DNA from 2 places in the Luteibacter flocculans genome. Region 2 is predicted to be linked to the other one. Evidence: predicted binding sites of a transcription regulator. Region 2 holds the regulator's gene; the other holds the start of a gene.
What was found. Region 2 encodes FliA, which starts transcription of late flagellar genes. Its sites were predicted from a motif close to TAAAGTTTNNCNNNCNNNGGCCGATAA; they were not measured.
Positions count from the first base shown of each region.

Region 1: the regulator FliA is predicted to act here: its motif matches at 3,505-3,531, upstream of IM816_RS04665 (HD-GYP domain-containing protein).

Region 1 covers NZ_CP063231.1:1,071,288-1,081,818, reverse strand. The annotation lists gene IM816_RS04680 (prepilin peptidase) at 1-272, shown strand, start outside; gene coaE (dephospho-CoA kinase) at 269-874, shown strand; gene IM816_RS04670 (putative bifunctional diguanylate cyclase/phosphodiesterase) at 887-2,137, opposite strand; gene IM816_RS04665 (HD-GYP domain-containing protein) at 2,134-3,336, opposite strand; gene msrA (peptide-methionine (S)-S-oxide reductase MsrA) at 3,631-4,305, shown strand; gene hutU (urocanate hydratase) at 4,516-6,186, opposite strand; gene IM816_RS04650 (hypothetical protein) at 6,265-6,684, opposite strand; gene IM816_RS04645 (alkaline phosphatase family protein) at 6,738-7,985, shown strand; gene IM816_RS04640 (hypothetical protein) at 8,037-8,429, shown strand; gene IM816_RS04635 (biliverdin-producing heme oxygenase) at 8,430-9,050, shown strand; gene IM816_RS04630 (GAF domain-containing protein) at 9,043-10,531, shown strand, end outside.
Region 2 covers NZ_CP063231.1:3,085,196-3,095,726, forward strand. The annotation lists gene IM816_RS13275 (chemotaxis protein CheW) at 1-8, opposite strand, end outside; gene IM816_RS13280 (chemotaxis protein CheW) at 5-574, opposite strand; gene IM816_RS13285 (ParA family protein) at 574-1,362, opposite strand; gene motD (flagellar motor protein MotD) at 1,362-2,378, opposite strand; gene IM816_RS13295 (flagellar motor protein) at 2,375-3,115, opposite strand; gene IM816_RS13300 (chemotaxis protein CheA) at 3,117-5,180, opposite strand; gene IM816_RS13305 (protein phosphatase CheZ) at 5,188-5,829, opposite strand; gene cheY (chemotaxis response regulator CheY) at 5,839-6,240, opposite strand; gene IM816_RS13315 (RNA polymerase sigma factor FliA) at 6,300-7,031, opposite strand; gene IM816_RS13320 (P-loop NTPase) at 7,028-7,903, opposite strand; gene flhF (flagellar biosynthesis GTPase FlhF) at 7,953-9,293, opposite strand; gene flhA (flagellar biosynthesis protein FlhA) at 9,387-10,531, opposite strand, start outside.

The DNA.
Region 1 (10,531 bases), 2.0 Mb from region 2:
AGCTGCTCACGGGCAAGGAAGGCATGGGTCATGGCGACTTCAAGCTGCTCGCGGCGCTGGGCGCCTGGATGGGGCCGGTGTCGCTGCTGCCCATCATCATGCTTTCCTCGCTGATCGGAGCACTGGTGGGCGGTGGCCTGATGATCTTCCGCAAGCATGAGCGCGACACGCCGATCCCGTTCGGGCCATACATCGCCGCTGCCGGCTGGGTCTGGTTTCTGGCCGGCGATCGGTTGCTCGCGGCATACCTGCGAATCAGCGGTCTGCAATGACGGGCTACGTCGTCGCGCTGACGGGTGGTATCGCCTCGGGCAAGAGCGCCGTGGAGCGTCGCTTCGAGGCGCTCGGCATTCATGCCTACGATGCCGACCTCGCGGCGCGAGCCGTCGTCGAGCCGGGCTCGGAGGCGCTGAGCGAAATCGCGCAGGCGTTTGGGCCCGAGGTTCTTGCCGCCGACGGGCGGCTGGACCGCACAGCCATGCGCCAGCGCATCTTTACCGATCCCACGGCACGTACCACGCTCGAAGGCATCCTGCATCCGCGCATCCGCACGTGGCTGCGCGATGCCGTGGCGGCCGATGAAGGCCCGTACTGCATTCTTTCGATTCCGCTGCTTGTCGAGAATCGCGAGCACTACGCCTGGGTCGATCGCATCCTCGTCGTCGACGCACCCGAACACGTACGACTGGACCGGCTCACGCGGCGCGACAGCATCGAACCGGCCCTGGCCGCGAAGATGATCGCGGCACAGGCGTCCCATCCCGAGCGCCTGGCCATCGCCGACGACGTGATCGTCAATGACGGTGACGAATCCAGCCTCGATGAAGCGGTGGCTACCCTGGACCGCACGTACCGGGAGCTGGCAGCCCGCTGAGCCGCGTTCGGCTCAGATGAGCGACGCGGCCGCCAGACGCTCCGCCACGAATTGCTCGGCCGGCACGGGCTCGCCAACGTGATAGCCCTGGACCAGATCGCAGTCCATCTCCACGAGACGAATCAGCGTCGCTTCGTTTTCCACGCCCTCCGCCACGGCTTCCATGCCCAACCGATGCGCCACGTCGATCATGGCCTGCACCAGCAGTTCGGTACGGGCGTCGGTCGTCATGGCATCGACGAAGGTGCGGTCGATCTTGAGTTCGGTCGCCGGAAAATGGCGCAGATAGGCAAACGACGCGTAACCGGTACCGAAGTCGTCGATCGCCACGCGCACGCCACGATCGCGCAGGCTACGCAGCACCCGCACGCTCATGTCGAGGTCGGTCAGCAGCGCCGTCTCGGTGATCTCCACGATCACGGCTTCCGGAGGCACGCCCCAGATTTCCATCGCACCGATCATCTGTTCCGCAAAGCCGGCTTCAACGAAAACGCGCGGCGACAGGTTGATCGCCACATCCAGCGGGCATCCGCCGCGATGCAAGGCAGCGGCATGGCGCAGCGACGCGTTGAGGCTCCAGCGCGTCAGGGGCACGATGAGATCGCTACGCTCGGCGAACTGGACGAAATCGGTCGGTGCGACATTGACCTGGGCCGCGGTGATCCAGCGCGACAGCGACTCCACCCGCACCATCTCGCCCGAGCGCAGGTCATGCAACGGCTGGAAGGCCACGTGCAGGCGGTTGGCTTCGATGTCCTCGCGCAGCTCACCGTAGAGAATCTCGACCGGCGTGGCATCGGGCTCGTAAAGCGCGAAGGGCTCACCGACGCGCACGGCTTCGTCGTGAGCGAGTTCCGCGCGGCGGTAAAGCAGCTCGGCCACGGTACCGTGTTCCGGATGCACGGCCACGCCCACTACCGGTCGGCCATGCCACGGGCGTTCGCCGCGGAGCAGTGGCGCATCGAAGGCACTGACGATGCGGGTCGCCGCCAGCAGTGCGTGGGTGCGGTTGCGCACGGAAGGCAGCACCACCACGAACGTATCGTCGCCCGCTACGAATACCGTATCGACGTGGCGTACGGCCTGAACCAGTCGCCCGCGGGCGGCCAGCATGATCTCGTTGCCGAAGTCGTAGCCGAAGCGCAACTGAGCCTCGCGCATGCCCTGCAATCTCACCACGAGCACCGCGCGCCAGCCCGAATCCGGCACTACCCGGTCGAGGATCATCTGGACGGCGGGCAGGATATCGGCACGCTCACTCATTGAAGAAAAAACTCCCTTGGGTCGATACCGTGGCTACCTGCAGGCAAGGTTCGCAGGATTTCGCGGCGGACCACGTCCGCCTGGTTCATCAGGTCGACGATGAGGAAGTCCTCGCGCGGCCCCTTGTCCGCCCGGGTGAGAATCGCCACCCGCGGCTGCAGGCGGCGCGCCTGATTCTGCACCATCACGACGGCGACTTCACCCGTGTTCAGCTCCACCATCGTTCCGGTGGGGTAGACGCCAAGGCAGGCCTGGAACTGTTCGACCAGTTCGCCCTGGAATTCGCGATCGCGCCCGGCGTAGAGCTGGCGCAGTGCCAAGTGCTGCGACATCGCCGGTCGATAGGGTCGCATCGACGACATGGCGTGGTAGCTGTCGATGATCGCCGCCATGCGGCCGGACAGCGGAATGGCCGTGCCCGCCAGCCCGGCGGGATAGCCGCTACCGTCGAAGCGCTCGTGGTGCGTCGTGACCATGTCGCGGATCTCCGGATCGTCGACGCCGGAATGATCGAGGATGGCGATGCCTTCGCTCACATGCTGCCGCGCCACCGCCCACTCGTCGTCGTTGAGCGGGCCGGGGCGCTTCAGCATTTCCTCCGGCATCTGCGCCTTGCCCACGTCCAGCAACAGCCCGCCTGCCGCCAGGCTCTCGATCGTTTCGCTCGCAAAGCCCATGTGGCGCCCGAACGCCGCCGCCAGAGTGCTGCAGCCGACTGCGTGCTGATAGGTGTAGCTGTCGCGTCGACGCAGGCTTTCGATCCAGAAGAAGGCATCGCCGCTGCGCAGCACGCTGGCGACCATCGGCCGCACGGCCTCTTCGACCGCGCCCGGTTCGATCGGCTTGCCTGCCTGGATGTCGTCCACCAGGCGCTCCGCAAACGCCGCCATCGTGTTGAACGCCTCGCGCGCGCGCGGCACTTCCTCTTCGAAGGAGGCCGTGTCGGTATAGCTGTGTCGCGCCACGAGCCGCGGATTGATTGCTGGTCGCGCTGCCGTCCGGGCCGCCATGGCAACCCTGGGCAGGGTCTGCGCCGGAGCCACCCGGCGGTGCAGGTCCACGAAGACGTACTTGCAGAACTTGGACAGCTTGTCGATGTCGTCCCGAGACGTGATCGGCACGCCCTGGAGCGGAAAGGGCGTGGCGGACCAATCGCAATCGAGACGGCTCACGTACATGCCGACCTCGAGGTCAGTCACGAACACGCGTCTCTCTACCAGGTCGTACGCCACGCTTCCCTCCCCTGCCATTGCTGCCGCCGGCCTGCGGAGGCGAGCATGAACGGCAGATCGAAGCGGCGCACGTGCCACCGCATAACCACGTTGTCCCATCCGCGCGGGGCCGCCCGTCCACGGTCGTCCCCCGGCGTATCGGCGGCGCCCGCCAATTCTGTAGGGTAAGAACGAAGGGACTCGTCGGACTGTGAAGACCCGCGCGTGAGATAAAGGTTCGTGGTCCGGTCTTATTGGATACGAACCCCGTCGGAGATTGCCATGCGCCGTCGTTTCCTGCCTGCCCTCCTGCTCGCCCTCACGGCGTGCTCTGCCGCGTCCGCGGGCGACGCGGGAGTCCGCCTGCCCGCTCCCATCGTGGATGTCGCCCCCGGCTCCCGCATCGATGCGACCGCCGTCTTCGCCGGTGGCTGCTTCTGGGGCGTGGAAGGCGTGTTCCAGCACGTTCGCGGGGTGAAAAGCGTGCGCGCCGGTTATGCCGGCGGCGACGCCGCCCATGCCAACTACGACGACGTGAGTGACGGCGACACCGGCCACGCGGAATCCGTCCGCGTCGTCTACGACCCGACGCAGGTCACTTACGGGCAACTGCTTCAGGTGTTCTTCTCTGTAGCCCAGGACCCCACCCTGCTCAACCGGCAGGGCCCGGATGTCGGCACCCAGTACCGATCGGCGGTCTTCTACGCCAACCCCGAACAGAAGAAGGTCGCGGAGGCGTATGTCGCGCAGTTGACGGCGGCGCACGCGTTCCCGGCGAAGATCGTCACGGAGGTCACGCCGCTCAAGACGTTCTATCCGGCCGAGAACTATCACCAGGACTACATGCGCCTCAATCCGGACACGATGTACATCGTGGTCAATGACCGGCCGAAGGTGCTGGCCCTGCAGCGGCTCTATCCCGAGCGCTACACACCCGAGTGGGCCAACGGTCGCTGAGAACCGCTATAGCGGTTCCCCAGGCGAATCGCCGCTCCAGTAGGAGCTTGCTGGTGGGAACCACCCTGGTGGCGAAAAGCCAACGAAGCGATGAAGCGGTGAGGCAAGCTCCCATCGCCAGCAGGCTGGCTCCCACCAACTGCCTCCCACCAGCCAGTTCCCTCCGGCGAGTTCTCATCGCTACCAGGATGGCCGCAGGGTCTTAGCCTATCAGAGCATGGGCAGATCGAGGCCCTGCTCCTTCGCGCAGGCAATCGCTTCCGGATAGCCGGCGTCCGCGTGACGCATGACGCCGGTGCCGGGGTCGTTCCAGAGCACGCGGGCGAGGCGCCGGTCGGCCGCCTCGCTGCCATCGCAGACGATCACCACGCCGCTGTGCTGGCTGTAACCCATACCGACGCCGCCGCCGTGGTGCAGGCTGACCCAGGTCGCGCCGCCGGCCACGTTGAGCATGGCGTTGAGCAGCGGCCAGTCGCTGACGGCATCGCTGCCGTCGCGCATGGCTTCCGTTTCGCGGTTCGGGCTGGCGACGGAGCCGGAGTCGAGGTGATCGCGGCCGATCACCACCGGCGCCTTGAGCTCGCCATTGCGCACCATCTCGTTGAAGGCAAGCCCAAGGCGATGGCGCTGCCCGAGGCCCACCCAGCAGATGCGCGCCGGCAGGCCCTGGAAACTGATTCGCTCGCGCGCCATGTCCAGCCAGCGGTGCAAGTGTGGGTCGTCCGGAATCAGTTCCTTGACCTTGGCGTCGGTCTTGTAGATGTCCTCCGGATCGCCCGACAAGGCCACCCAGCGGAACGGGCCGACGCCGCGACAGAACAGCGGCCGGACGAACGCCGGCACGAAGCCCGGGAACGCGAACGCCTCTGCCAGGCCTTCATCCTTCGCCATCTGTCGAATGTTGTTGCCGTAGTCGAAGGTCGGCACACCCATTGCGTGGAACGCGAGCATGGCTTCCACGTGCCGGCGCATGGACGCCTTGGCGGCACGCGACGTCGCCACCGGATCGCTCTTGCGGCGCTCGAACCACTCATCGACGGTCCAGCCCGAGGGAAGGTAGCCATTCACGGGATCGTGCGCGCTGGTCTGATCGGTCACGGCGTCAGGCCGCACACCCCGTCGGACCAGTTCCGGCAGCACGTCGGCGGCATTGCCGAGCAGCGCCACGGAGACCGCGCGCCCCTCCTTCGCATACCGCTCCATGCGCGCCAGTGCGTCGTCCAGATCGGTTGCCTGCTCGTCCACGTAGCGGGTCTTCAGGCGAAAGTCGATGCGGCTCTGCTGGCATTCGATCGTCAGCGACGACGCGCCGGCCAGGCTTGCGGCCAACGGCTGTGCGCCGCCCATGCCGCCGAGACCTGCGGTGAGAATCCAGCGCCCGGCGAGCTGCCCGCCGTAATGCTGCCGCCCCATTTCCACGAAGGTCTCGTACGTGCCCTGCACGATGCCTTGCGAGCCGATGTAGATCCACGAGCCCGCGGTCATCTGGCCGTACATCATCAGGCCCTTGCGATCGAGCTCGTTGAAGTGTTCCCAGTTGGCCCACGCCGGCACCAGATTGGAGTTGGCAATGAGCACGCGGGGCGCATCCGGGTGCGACGGAAAAACGCCCACCGGCTTGCCCGATTGCACGAGCAGGGTCTGGTCGTCGCGCAGTTCACGCAGGCTGCGCAGGATCGCGTCGAAGCATTCCCAATTGCGCGCCGCGCGACCGATGCCGCCGTAGACGACCAGCTCGGCCGGATTCTCGGCCACCTCGGGATCGAGGTTGTTCTGCAGCATGCGGTACGGCGCTTCGGTCAGCCAGCTGCGGCAGGTCAGTTCGCCGCCGCGCGGTGCGCGAACGGTGCGGGTGGTGTCGATGCGCGTGACAGCGGTCATCGGGGAGACTCCGATCCTGGGGATCGCCGATTATGGTCTCCGGCAGCGACGCCTCGCCAGACGCGTCGCAGCAATGCCTCAGTGCCCCGTCGACGTGCTCCGTGCCGGCAGCGTCCGCGTGTCGTCGGTCTGCTGTTCGGTCTGATAACGCCGTACCGCGGCGTTCTGGCGCGCACGGTAGAGGTCCTGCTGGCTGCGGTCCGCGGCGTCCAACTGGTTGCGCAGTGCCGGGTTGCTGGTGTTCGTGCGCTGCATGTCGAGGTTGTCCTGACGGAGGCGCTCACGCAGGGCGTTCTGATCCTGGCGGCTCTGAAGCTGCTGGCGATCGACCTGGCGCTGCCACTGCTGGCTCGGGCTGGGCGTGGCGACCACGACGGGCCGAGGCTTCGGCGGCGGGGCGGCGGGCTTCACCGGCTGAGTCTGATTCTGCGCCAGCGCGAGCGCCGGCATGGCGAGAGCAAGAAAGGCAAGCAGGAACTTGCGTGATGAATTGGTCACGGGACTCGTCCATCATGGGGAGATTGTCTGTGCCAGAGCGTACGTCCTTCCCCATGAACGCCACGTTGTCCCGCTGCGTGATCTTCCTCACGCTGCTGTTGCCGGTACTCGCCGGCTGCGCCACCCGACCGGTAGCGCCCGCGCCCCGCCCGAATCCCGTCCTGCTCGTGTCCATCGACGCCTTTCGCGCCGACTACATCGATCGCGGATTGACTCCGAACCTTGCCGCACTCGAACGCGAAGGCGCCAGCGCGCCGTACATGCTGCCATCGTTCCCTTCCCTGACCTTTCCCAACCACTACACGCTGGTGACCGGCCGTGTGCCCGATCGCAACGGCATCGTGAACAACACCATGCGCGATACGGCGCTGGGCAAGTTCACCACGGCCAACCGTGACGCGGTCCGCGACGGGCGCTGGTGGGCACAGGCCGAACCGATCTGGATCACGGCGCAACGGCATGGGCTGCGCACCGCGACCCTGTTCTGGCCTGGCTCCGAGGCTGAGATTCACGGCGCGTGGGCGGACCACTGGTTTGCATTCGACGATGCACTGACCTCGCGCCAGCGCGTCGACAAGCTGCTGTCCTGGATCGACGAGCCGGGCCCCAAGCCCGTCTTCGACACGCTGTATTTCGACGCGGTAGACCATGCCGGGCACGAGTACGGCCCCGATTCGGCGGAACTCGACGCCGCCCTGCGCGAGGTGGACGACGCGCTCGGTTATCTGGTCGCGCAATTGCGCCGTCGCGGGCTTTACGAGACCACCAACCTCATCGTCCTGTCGGATCACGGCATGGCGGACGTTCCCCGCGGCAACATCGTCTTCGCCGACGAGGAAACCGACCTCGACGCGCTCGCGGAGGTCTCCTACGGCGTCGTGGCCACCTTCGATGCGAAGCCCGGCGTAGACAGCACCCATGCCGTGGCGCGGCTGCTGGGCCCGCACGCGCACATGCACTGCTACCGCAAGGGCGACCTGCCGGCCCGCCTGGACTACGGCAAGAATCCCCGAGTGCCGGACTTCGTCTGCCTCGCCGATACGGGCTGGTCGATCACCAGCCACAAGGTGCTCGCCGAGCGCACCACGCCGATGTCGCGCGGCGAGCACGGCTACGACAATCTCGATCCGAGCATGCGGGCGCTGTTCGTCGCCCGCGGCCCCGCGTTTCGGCCGGGCAGCCGCATCGCTCCGTTCCCCAACGTCGACGTGTACCCCCTGCTCGCCCATCTCCTTGGCCTGCAGCCGCTGCCGAACGACGGCCACCTCGACGATGTGAAGGGCGCACTGGTCTCGCCGTGACGGGCGCCGGGGCGCCCGGCGGCGCCTCGGCAATTCCCGTAGAATCGGCCGATGCGCCAGATCTATACCTCGCCACGCCAAGACAACATCGACCGGGTCGTCGCCCTGCTCACTGAGCACGGCATCGAGACGACGGTCACCAACCGCTCAAGCTGGAATCGCCCCACCTACCAGCGTTTCAGCTATTCGCAGCGCCAGGACAACCGGGATGCGTGGCCGCAGGTCTGGGTGAAAGGCGCCGACGACTTTCCCACGGCGCGCGCCGTGCTGAAGGAGATCGGCATCGAGCCCGTCGTGCGCTTCCAGGAAGAACTCCAGTTGCACCGCCAGCCGGAAAACCGCCCCCGTGCGCAGCGCACGGCTGCACGGGTCCGACTGATGGTGCTGGCGATCGTGGCGGGGGTCATGCTGGTCGTGGTGCTCAAGGCCACCCAGGTCCTCTGAGTGGCGGGCGCCCGCTCCGCCGTTTCGCCGCCCCACCTGGCCCTGCGGACCGCGACGCGTGACGCGCACGAGGCGGCGGAAGCCTCGCCGATGATGCGCAGCCTCGTTGCCGGCGAACTGGACGATCTCGGCTATGAACGGCTGCTCGCCGCGCAGTGGACGCTCCTGAGTCGTTGGGAGGCGGAACGGTCGGCGTGGCTGGATACGCTGCGCGTCCTGCATGGGTGGCCCTACGCCTCGCGTGCCGCTGCTTTGCGCCGCGACCTCATGGCCACGGGGATACAGCGCGACCACTTGCCCGAGTTGCGGCAAACCGCCGTGCCTTCCCTTCGGATGCCCGCTGACGACGCACTGCCTGCCGCTCTGGGCGAGTTGTACGTGATCGAGGGTTCCGCCCTGGGCGGGCGCGTCATCGTGAAGGGGCTGCGTGAGCGGCTCCCGCACCTGCCGCACCATTTTTATGCGATCGGGGAAGGCACAGCCGCTCCATGGCGTCGATTCCAGTCCCTACTGGACGATGTGCTGACCAGTCCGGCTTCGCTCGCGGCCGCCATCGATGCCGCGCGGCACATGTTCGCGCGCTTTCAACAGACGTTACAGGACTCTCCCGCGCATGTCTGAGCTCCCCGACCTCACCGCCTGCGATCGCGAGCCGATCCACATTCCTGGCTCGATTCAACCGCACGGCGTGCTGCTCGTGGTCGATGCAGTAACGGCGGCGATCCTCCAGGTCAGCGAGAACATCGGCGCCGTGCTTGGCCTGAGTCCGGAAGCGGCACGTGGTGCCGCGTTGCATGAGGTGCTCGATCTGCCGGCCCTCGCTCAGACCGACCGCCCCGAACACAGCACCTGGTGGCCGGTGACCTTTCCGCAGGCGCCCGACATCACCGACTGGTATGCCGCTGTGCATGCCTACCCGGACCGCTGGCTGATCGAGGTCGAACCGCGACTCCCATTCTTCGACGAAGACCCCGCGTGGGTGACCTCCGATCACGCAAAGCAGCTGCAAGGCGATGCCACGGTGGAGCGCGCGGCGGCGCGCACCGCTCGCCGCGTACGCAATGTGCTGGGTTACGACCGGGTGATGGTCTATCGCTTCGACCGCGACTGGCACGGCGAGGTGGTTGCGGAAGCCCGCCGCGACGATCTCGAGGCCTATCTGGGGCTGCACTATCCGGCCACCGATATTCCCGTGCAGGCGCGCGCCCTCTACCTGCGCAACCGCGTGCGCCAGATCAGCAACTGTCGCTACGTTCCTGCGCGGATTTGGCCGGTCAACGATCCGCTCACGGGGGCGGCCACCGATCTCAGCGACGTGTCGCTGCGCAGCGTGTCGCCCGTGCATCTGGAATACCTGGGCAACATGGGTGTCACTGCGAGCCTCGTGGCATCGATCATCGTGGACGGCAGGCTTTGGGGCCTCATTTCCTGTCACCACTACAGCCCCCTGTTCGCCGACCACCGCATGCGCAACGCCGCCGACGGCATCGCGAGCGCTTTCGCGGCGCGCGTGGCGGAAATCGAGGAACTGGCCGACATCGAGATGGAAAGCTCGCTGGCGACCGTGCGCGAAAAACTCATGACGGCCTTCGACGAGCACGAGCGGATCGATCCTGCCTTGCTGACCTCGCTGGCGCCGGCATTGTTGGAAGTCGTGGATGCGGACGGCGTGGCGATCTTCGCCGGTGACAAGGTCATGCGCCACGGACATCTGCCCGACGCGACCGCCTTGCTGCGCATTCGCCAGGCATTCGCGCAGGACGAACGGGCGAGCGTGCAACACACCGACGATCTGGGCGCGCGCCACCCCGAGTTGGCCGAATCTGCGATCACGGATCTCGCCGCAGGCGTGATCTTCATGCCGTTGGGGCCGGACCGGCACGACGCCATTCTCTGGACACGCACGGAGCAGGTACGGCACGTACGCTGGGGCGGAAATCCGGCACTGGCGAAGCTCGAGACCATCCCCGGTGCCCGGCTCTCGCCCCGGCAGAGTTTCGAGACATGGCAGGAAACCGTGCGGGGGCGATCGACCCCGTGGTCGCGCCAACACCTGGAATCGGCGCACAGCCTGGGCGTGCTGATCGAAACGATCGAGCGGA
Region 2 (10,531 bases):
GAGGTCATGGTCCCAACTCCTTTTCCAGCCATTCGATCAACGCCGTGGTACCTACCACGCCGCACTTCGGTTCAAGCGACATACCCGCCAGCCAGGGGCGGGTGGTCGCACCGTCACGCCACTGGATGGCGTCGGGAGATATGTCCACCGTCTCCTCGTCGACCACGCAGGCCAGCGCCCAGATGCGGTCGCGCAGGATCACGAGCGTCGTCACCGGTGCGCCCGCCATGTCCGGAGAGAGCACGGCCGCGAGATCGACTACCCGGGCTTCGCCACTGGGATGCCGCCAGCGGCCGAGGCAGATGGGGTTCGTGATGTTCGGCGGGGTCAACGGAGGCATCGGCAGCAGATGCGTCACGTCGTCCATGGGTACGGCGAGTTTCACGCCCGCCGCCACGCACAGCAGATAGCGGCAAGCCTTTTCCGCCGTGGCGACGCTGCCGCGCCACGGCTCGATCGCCACGACCTTGACGTCGGACGATGGCGCGGGTGCAGGCACGGCATGCGCAGCCGGCGTCAGCAGCTCCGCGAGGTAGTCGGCGACGAGCTGTTCGGCGTCGTGCATGGTACGCATCACGCGGCAGCGTCCGTCACAGACGCGGACGGAAGGGCCAGCAGTTCGTCGAGCAACTGGCGATACGCCAAGCCGCCACGGCGCGCGGCAGGCCACGACGCCAACGGCACGCCGGCCGCGCTGGCTTCTCGGATCTGCGTATCCGTCGGAATCACAACCTGGCTCACGGCATCGCCGTACTGCTCACGCAATTGCGCGAGGCACGCCCGAGATGCGTGCGTCCGGGCATCGTAAAGCGTCGGCACGATCGTGCGCGGCATGGGTTTGCCACGGGAGCGCTCGATCATCGACAGGCTGCGCAGCATCCGCTCGAGGCCGGCCAGCGCCAACGCTTCGGTCTGCGTCGGCACGAGCAGCCGGTCGCTCGCCGCCAGTGCATTGACCATCAGGACGCCCAGCGTGGGCGGGCAATCGAACAGTACATGGTCGAAATCGGGCGCGAGTTCAGCCAGCGCTTGCGTCAGCACAAGACCCATGCCCGGACGGGTACCGAGCTGACGATCGAGGGTAATCATGGCCGCCGATGCCGGTAGCACGCTGAGCCTGTCCCACTTCGTGCCGTGAACGAGCGTGCGCACGGGAAGCGGGTTGCCGCCCACGCCGAACAGGTCGTACACGCTGCCGTGTGCCCCGCCTTCCACGCCGATGTAGCCGGACAACGATGCGTGCGGGTCCATGTCGACCAGCAAGGTGCGTTGACCGGACTGCGCCAACAGGCTTCCAAGCGCCACCGTGGTGGTGGTTTTGCCCACGCCGCCCTTTTGATTGGATATCGCCCAGATGCGCATCAGTGCGCCTCCGCCGAGGGCGCGAATCGCGCGGCACCGGCCGTCGGAGCGGCGGCACCCCGGCTCGCTTCCGTCGACGACACGCTGCTCGCGGCGGCGGCATGCTGGCCGACCGGCGTCGCCGTGAGATCGACGCGGTCCGCATCGCTGTAGAACCGGGCCGGTGCGGCCTTGTCGCTCATGACCACGATGAGTACGCGACGATTGCGATTGCGACCGTCTTCGGTTGCGTTGTCTGCACTCGGCCGAAACTCGCCCCAGCCGATGATGCCTACCCGGTGCGGATCGACGCCCGACATCGTGAGTAGACGCGCGACGGTCGCCGCGCGCGCGGCCGACAGCTCCCAGTTGGAAGGGAACAGCGCCGTCGCAATCGGCGTGTTGTCGGTATAGCCCTCGATGCGCATCGCATTCGGGAACGGACCGAGAATGCCCGCCAGTTTGCGCAGCACATCTTCCGCAGGCGGCTGGAGCTTGGCAACGCCGACGGGAAACAAGATGTCCGTGCGCACTTCGATTTCGAGCCAGTCGGCTGTCTGCCGCACGTTGACGAGGTTCTTGTCGATCAACGGACGCATCGCCCGTTTCACTTCGTCCGAGATCTGGCTGAGGCTGGCGTCTTCGGTCTTGCCCACGCTGGTGTTCGCGGCCGTGGCAGTGTTGACGTTCGCCGCCTCCTGACGCTCCGTCGCTGCGCCTTCGTGCCCGGGAAGAGGCAGATTGCGCGGCGGGATGGGCACGTCGATCCGTGCGATGGGGGCCGCAGCCGGCGCACGCGACTGGTTCGGCAACGGTACTTGTGCCGCCGGTGTGGCTTCGCGAATCGGCTCGATCACCTTGCCGGTGCCGTTGAAGGCCTCGTTGATCGACTGCGCCATGACGCGGAATTTCGTTTCGTTCACGGCCGACACCGCGTACATCACCACGAACAGCGCGAGCAGCAACGTGATCAGATCGCCATAAGGGATCGCCCAGCGTTCGTGGTTGATGTGTTCTTCCTGGTGCCTGCGTTTCACGACAGGAAACCCTGCAGCTTGCTTTCGATATGGCGCGGGTTGTCACCCTGCGCAATGGAAACCAGACCCTCGACGAGGATCTCGCGCATCTGCGAACGCTGCCGCGCCAGGCCCTTCAGGCGCGACGCCATGGGCAGAGCCAGCAGATTGGCAAGGCCGATACCGTAGATCGTGGCCACGAAGGCCGCGGCGATGCCGTGGCCCAGCTTGCTCGGTTCGGCGAGGTTCTGCATCACGGACATGAGACCCATGACTGCACCGATGATACCCATCGTGGGGGAATAGGCGCCCGCATTCTCGTAGACCTTGGCCGCCTCGATGTCGGTGTGCTCGCGCGCGAGCACTTCCACTTCCAGCACCGAACGCATCGCATCCGGCTCCGTGCCGTCCACGAGCAGTTGCAGACCCTTGCGGATGAAGGGGTCGGTCTCGCGCTCGATCGAAGGCTCGAGGCCAAGAAGGCCCGTGCGACGCGAAATCTCGCTCCAGCCGACGATGCGGCTGACGAGGTTTTCCGATTCGATATCCGGTGGCCGATATACCCAGGGCAGCATGCTCCAGGCGCGTTTGAGGACCGCTCCGGGCGTCTGCACCAGCAGTGCCGCGAACGTACCGAGGAAAACGATGACGAAGGCGGCGGGATTCCACAGGGCGTCGAGGCTCGAGCCCTTGAGGATGGTACCCACGATGATGACCACGAAGGCCAGGATCGTACCGACGACGCTCACGAGATCCATGTCAGACAGCCATCCTCAGCGAGGGCAGCACCTGCCCACTGTCATCGGCAAGACCGGAGAGGTCGAGCACCAGCGAGATACGGCCATCGCCCGTGATGGTGGCGCCGGCGATACCCGGCACGTCCTTGAGGAACGGACCCAGCGGCTTGGCCATGACGTCCTCGCGGCCGAGCACTTCATCGACGAGGCAGCCGAGCGTCTGATGCCCGATCTGCACCACGACCACGTGGCCGCCCTTCCCCGCCGCGCCCGCCCAGCGACCGAGATCGACGAGCGGGAGGGCGCGCTGCCGATGCGCAGCAACGACACGGCCGTCGAGTTCCTGGATTTGCCCGGGAGCCAGCTCGAAGACTTCCGCCACATTGGAAAGCGGCAACGACAGCAGCCGATGGCCGACGCGCACCATGAGGACGCGCAGGATGGCGAGGGTAAGCGGAACGGAGAGACGCACCGTGCTGCCGTGACCCACGCGCGAATCGATGGACAACGTGCCGCCGAGTTCCACTATCTTGGTCTTGACGACGTCCATACCGACGCCGCGACCGGAGATGTCGGAGACCTGACTGGCCGTGGAGAAGCCGGGACGGAACACGATCTCGTAGCATTCGCGCTCGTCGAGACGCGCCGCCTGCTCCGCATCCATCAGCCCTTTTTCTACCGCCTTGCGACGAAGCACTTCGGGGTCCATGCCCTTGCCGTCGTCGGTCACGGTGATGACGATGCGGTCGCCGAACTGACCCGCAGCGAGGCGCACGGTACCGTTGCGTGGCTTGCCCTCGGCAGCGCGGACGTCGGGCATCTCGATGCCGTGATCCACCGCATTGCGCAGCAGGTGGACCAGCGGATCGGCGAGGGCCTCGACCACCGTACGATCGATGTCGGTCTCTTCGCCCTCGGTCACCAGTTCGATGTCCTTGCCGAGCTGGCGAGCCAGATCGCGGACGATGCGCGGGAAGCGCGAAAACAGTTTGCCGACCGGCTGCATACGCATGCGCAGCACGGCGTTCTGCAGGTCTTCGGCCACGCGCTCGAGTTCGCCGATGGCACGCTCCATCGGGTCGTTCGTGCCGCGCGGCGCAAGATTGGTGAGGCGGTTACGCACGAGGACGAGTTCGCCCGCGGCATCCACCAGCCCGTCGAGACGATGCGTATCGACGCGCACCGTGGTGTCGGCAGTGGACGCGGTGCGCTTTTCCGTCGGCGCTGCGGCGCGCGCCGCGGGAGCGGCGGGTGCCGGTTCCGCGGGTGTCGGCGGCGGAGCGGGTGCGGGTGCGGGTGCCGGCGCAGCAGCAATCACGGCAGCACCTGGGACGACACCCGGTGCCGCGGTACCGTGCAGACTATCGAGCAAGGCTTCGAATTCGTCGTCGCTGATCGCGTTCGGATCGGCAGTCGTCGCAGCAGGTGCGGCAGGAGCGGCGGGTGCCGGTGCCGGGTTCGGCGAGCTCGCAGCGCCTTCGGCACCGGGAGCACCGGTGCCGTAGAGGGAATCCAGCAGCGCTTCGAATTCGTCGTCGGAGATCGGGCCAGACGATGCCGGAGTAGGCTCGCGCTCATTGCGCGCCGCGTCGAGCATCGCCTCGAATTCGTCTTCGATGGGATCGTAGGCGCGCGAAGTGGGCGCCGCACTGACTGGCGCGGCGGTGGGTGGCGCCAGGGCCACCGGAGGGGCTGTGGCAGCGCGGCCGGGAATGAGCAGGCGGTCGAGCAACGAGCGCGGCGCAGCTTCAATTGGCAGGCCACCATCGGCGGCCCGCATCATGTCGTTGAGCAGATCGAGCGATTCCAGCAGCGCGTCCATGAAACCGGCATTGAGCACGATCGCGCCGTTGCGGGCTTCATTGAGCAGATCTTCGGCGCGATGGCACAGCTCCACCATCGGGTTCAGGCCAAGAAAGCCTGCACCGCCCTTCACCGTGTGGAACGCGCGGAACACCGCATTCAACAGGTCGACGTCGCCGGGCGAGGACTCGAGGTCCACGAGTTGTTCGCCCAGGCTTTCCAGCAGCTCGCGCGCCTCGATCAAAAAGACGTTGAGCAGCTCGTTGTCCAGCTCCACGCTCATAGGGCGCTCAGAAGCCGAATTCGCTGAGCAGGCGGTCCACTTCGTCCTGACTGACCTTTTCGGCAGCAGGCGCGGCACCACCGGCCAGCGTGCCGGTCAGGCGCACCAGCTCCACCAGCGACGATTCCACCTTGGCCATGAACGCTTCGACCTGCGCCACGCGCTGGCCGGAGAGATCCTGCCAGGACTGCGCCTCGACCATTTCGCCAAAGCCGATGTCGCAGCTCTGGGCGAAGTCGCCCACGCGCACGGCAAGCGCCGTGGCGCTGGTGGCGAAGGCGGGGTCGGCGTGATCGAGCACCAGCACCTCGTCGGCCTGGCGGGCGAGCGCCTGTGCCTGCGGGCGCAGCTTTTCGCTGAAATCGAGGGTGCGATGGGCAGCCTGGGCACTCATCTCGAGCACGTCGCGCAGGTGCTTGCGCGCATCGCTCATGTTGCCCGGCACACCATCGTGCGAGATGTCGGCGGCAAGCCGGCGCGCGGATTCGTGCAGGTCGCGGGCCAAGTGGCCCAGCGCCATGAAGAGGTGCTGTTCACGGCTGCGCAGGAGGCGATCGAGGGCCTCCTCGACCGAGGCGGGATCGTTCGCATCCAGCAGCTCGCGCAGTTCGGGCGCCACGTCGTGGCCAGGGGAAATCACGGTGTTCATGGTCGTTCCTTAGCCCGCGGCCGCGGCGAGTCGTTCGAAGATCTTGTCGAGTTTTTCCTTCAGCGTGACCGCCGTGAAGGGCTTGACGACGTAGCCGTTCACGCCGCTCTGTGCAGCCGCGATGATCTGATCGCGGTTGTTCTCCGCCGTCACCATCAGCACGGGCATGGCTTTCAGGGCGGCGTCGGCGCGAATGGCGCGGAGCAGGTCGATGCCGGTCATGTTCGGCATGTTCCAGTCCGTGACCACCAGGTCGAACGGCTGCGCGCGCAGCATCGCCAGCGCGGCATTACCGTCTTCGGCTTCCTGGATCAGGGTGTTGGTGAAGCCAAGCTCCACCAGCAGATTCCTGACGATGCGTCGCATGGTGGAAAAATCGTCCACCACGAGAATCTTCATGTTCTTGTCCAAAACGTTCTCTCCGCCTTGCTACCGCGTGTTCTTTTTCGGCGACGTCACTACGGGTGCCGTCACTGCTTGTCTTTCCAGCCCGACATGCGTGCGCGGAGTCGAATCAGGGCCTGGCCATGGATCTGGCATACCCGCGATTCGCTCACTCCCAACACCGCACCGATTTCCTTCAGGTTGAGTTCTTCGTCGTAGTACAGCGACATGACCAGCTTCTCGCGCTCGGGCAATCCGTCGATGGACTGCGCCAGTGCGCCACGCAGGCCTTCCTGCTCGAACGTACCTTCCGGACCGGCCGCGTCCGGGTCGACCACGTCGATCGCCGCGCCTTCGTCGCCTTCGGGCGCCGTCAGGCTCAACAACCGCGCGCTCGCCGCGTCCGCCAGGATCTGGTTGTATTCCATGGCGTCGATGCCCAGCCGCTTCATCACTTCCGCGTCTTCGGCGTCGCCACCCGTCTCGTTTTCGATCTGCCTCGTCACCTCCGCGACCTCGCGCAACTTCCGGTGGACGGAGCGCGGAGTCCAATCCGTCTTGCGCAGTTCGTCCAGCATGGCGCCACGTATGCGGATACCCGCATAGGTTTCGAAGCTGGCCGCGCGAGTCGGCGAGTAATTTCTTGCGGCCTCAAGCAGTCCGATCATTCCGGCCTGCATCAGGTCGTTTGCATCCACGCTTGGCGGCAGCCGGCCCATCAGGTGATAGGCGATTCGGCGCACCAGCGGCGCGTGGGTCTTTACCAGTTCATCCGCTGGGATGCGCGTGATCTCAAGGTATTCGGTCGCAACGCTCACAGTGGTAGCCCCCCCCCCTGATGGGACCGTTCGGCGAAGAAGCCAATACGGCCCTGTGCACGGGGTTCGGGTTCACCCCATGTATCGACCGACCTGGCCAAATTCTTGAATCCGACCGCCGACCGGCTGCTGGGCCAGGCATCGACCACCGCCGACTGGCGGCGGATCGCCTGGCGCAGGTACTCGTCGTGCGGAACCATGCCCATGAAATCCAAGGAAACATCGAGAAAACGATTGGTCACCCGGGACAGTTTCTCGAAGAGCTGGCGCCCCTCCTGGGCGTGGCGAACCATGTTCGCCACGATGCGGAAGCGGTTAACCGCGAACTCGCGGCTCATGACCTTGATGAGCGCGTAGGCGTCGGTGAGCGAGGCCGGCTCGTCGCAGACCACCACCACCACCTCGTCCGAGGCCGCAGCGAACATGGAGACGCTGTCCGAGATGCCCGCCGCCGTGTCGACGATCAGGTACTCCGGCGCCAGCGGGTATTCGTCGAATGCCCGGATCACCGCCGCGTGTTCGATGTTCGGCAGCTGCGCCATGCGACGCGCGCCCGACGTGGCGGGGATCACCTTGAGGCCGTGTGCGGCCTGCAGGATGAGGTCTTCGATGCCGCACTCCCCTTCCAGCATGTGACCCAGGTGCCGGGTCGGCTGCAGGCCGAGCAGGACGTCGACGTTCGCCATGGCGAGATCGGCGTCGAGTAGAAGGACGTCACGGCCGCCCATCGCGAGCGCCATGCCGAGGTTGACCGCCACCGTGGTCTTGCCCACGCCGCCCTTGCCGCCGGCAATCGCGATGCTGCGGGTGGGGCGGCGATCGGCGAGCCAGTGGAGCCCGGCGGCCTGGGTGGAATCGACGTGTGTGCTCATGAAGTAAGTCACTGCCGTGGGAGTCGGTTGCGGTTGAAGAGAAAGAGGGTCAAGCCAGGGCCGGCGCCACACCGCCGAAGCGGTCGGCGAGGATGGCGTCGTCGGGTTCGTCGCTGCGCTGCTTGACGAGCTGCGCAGCCAGGCAGACCAGCTTGCGCGCATCGGCGGACGCAATGTCCTCGGGCACGCGCTGGCCGTCGGTGGTGTAGTCCAGCGGCAGGCCGTGGCGGATCAGTGCGGACAGCGCGCCGCCGATCAGCGGCGCCTCGTCGAGCTTGGTGAGAATGGCGCTCTGCGGAGCCAGCGGCGCATAGGCGCGCACCGCGTTGTCGATGGCCTGCGCCTGCGCGTTGGCCGCCAGTACGAGACAGACGCGCAGATCCGAGGTCGCACGCAGCGTCTCGAACTGCTGCTGGAGCTTCGGATCGTTGCCCGCCAGCCCGGCCGTGTCGACCAGTACCGTGTTGCGGCCGCGCAGCTGGAGCAGCACGTTGCGCAGACTGTTGGCATCCTGCGCGTTGAACACGCGCACGCCGAGCAGGCGGCCATAGTGTTCGAGCTGTGCCCCGGCGCCGATGCGGTACTGATCCGTGCTGATGAGGGCAACGTTGGACGCGCCGTGACGCAGCACCGCGCGCGCGGCGAGCTTCGCGATGGTGGTGGTCTTGCCGACGCCGGTGGTACCGACCAGCGCGATGACGCCGCCGCCGACCGTGTCGAAATTCCGTCCGCTCGTACGGATGTTGCGCGAAAGAATGCCCAGCGGCAGATAACGCGCCTGCTCGGGCGTCATGCCCGGCGGCAGTTCCGCGCACAGCGCGCGAGCGACGTCGGCGTCGATGCCCAGCCGGGTCATCTCGCGCAGCACGCGGGCGCGCAGCGGCTGCTCGCGATCCATCTGGTTCCAGGCCAGCGTCGAGAGCTGCACTTCGAGCATCTCGCGCAGGTTGTTGATCTCGGCACGCACGCCGTTCACGGCGGCATCGTTATTGGGCGTGACGGTGGCGGCGCGCACCACGTCTGCGACGCTGGCGGCCAGCGCCGCGCTCGATTGACGCTGCGGAGCATTGGTGTTCGTCTGGCTGGCCGGTGCCCCGCCCTTCGCGGCACGTTCGACGGCCGCCGCGGTGGCGGCGCGGGCCTGATCGATGCGTGCGGCGCGCTCGGCGTCATCGCGCAGGGCGCGCAGCGGCGACTCGTCGCGCTTCGGCGCGTCGACACCGAAGCCGGCCTCGCGCACCAGTGCTTCGTCGTAATCCAGCGCAGCGATGATCTCGATGCCTTCATCCAGGCGGCGCGTCGACAGAATCACGGCGTCCGGGCCTTGTTCGTCCCTGACCTGGCGCATGGCCTGGCGCATGTCGGGAGCAACGAATCGTTTGATTTTCATGCGTTCGATCCTGTCTTTGTCCTGGCGCCTCTTTCCCAGGCGCCACCATGTTCGTTCGGTCCGCGCGCCTATTCTTCGCGCGGCGTCTCATTCCTATCGCCCGAGGGCCGTCACCAGCTTGACGCGACGGTTGTCCGGAACCTCGTTGTAGGCGAGTACATGCAGGTTTTGGGCCACATGCCGCGTGAAGCGCGACAACCACGGACGAAGTGCCGGCGAGACCAACAAAACGGCCGGTTCCCCCGCCGCTTCCTGACGCCGCGCGGCGTCCGCGACGCTCTGCTGGAGGCGATCCGCAAGACCCGGCTCGACGGCCGCGCCGGCAGGACCGCCACCCTGCAGGGACTGGAGCAGGATCTGCTCCAGTTCCGGCGCCAAAGTAATGACAGGTACTTCCGTCCCGAGGCCGGCGATTTCCTGCACGATCTGTCGGCCGAGGGTGACGCGCACCGCGGCGGCGAGGACGCCGGGATCCTGGCTCTGGCCTGCATGCTCCGCCAACGATTCGACGATGCCGCGGAAGTTGCGGATGGGTACCCGCTCCGCAAGCAGGTTCTGCAGCACCTTGACCACGGCGCCGAGCGACAGGCGCTTCGGTACGAGGTCTTCCACCAGCTTCGGCGTCTGCTGGGCGAGGCGGTCGAGCAACTGCTGCACGTCCTGGTGACCAATGAGCTCGTGCGCGTGGTTCTGCAGGATGTGCGAAAGATGGGTGGCGATCACCGTCGCCGGATCGACCACGGTATAGCCGAGCGTCTGCGCGTGCTCGCGCATGCCCGGCTCGATCCAGACCGCATCAAGGCCGAACGCGGGGTCGCGTGTGGCGATGCCGTTGATCGTGCCGTGTACGCGGCCCGGATCGATCGCCAGCATGCGCTCGGTGTGGATTTCCGCCTCGCCCATCGGCACGCCCATCAGGGAGATGCGGTAACCGTGCGGCGCCAAATCGAGGTTGTCGCGAATGTGCACCGACGGCACCAGGAAACCCAGTTCCTGCGAGAGCTTGCGGCGCACGGACTTGATCCGCGCCATCAGCTCGCCGCCCTGCGCCTTGTCCACCAGCGGAATCAGGCGATAGCCCACTTCCAGACCGATGGTGTCCACCTGGGCCACGTCTTCCCAGGACAACTCAAGCCGCTCGGCAGGCGGCGCGGATTCCAGTGCCAGCTCGGTACCCGGAGCCCCCGTCCCGGCGGCGACACCTGCCGCGGCGTCGAGCTGCGCGCGATTCAGTTTCC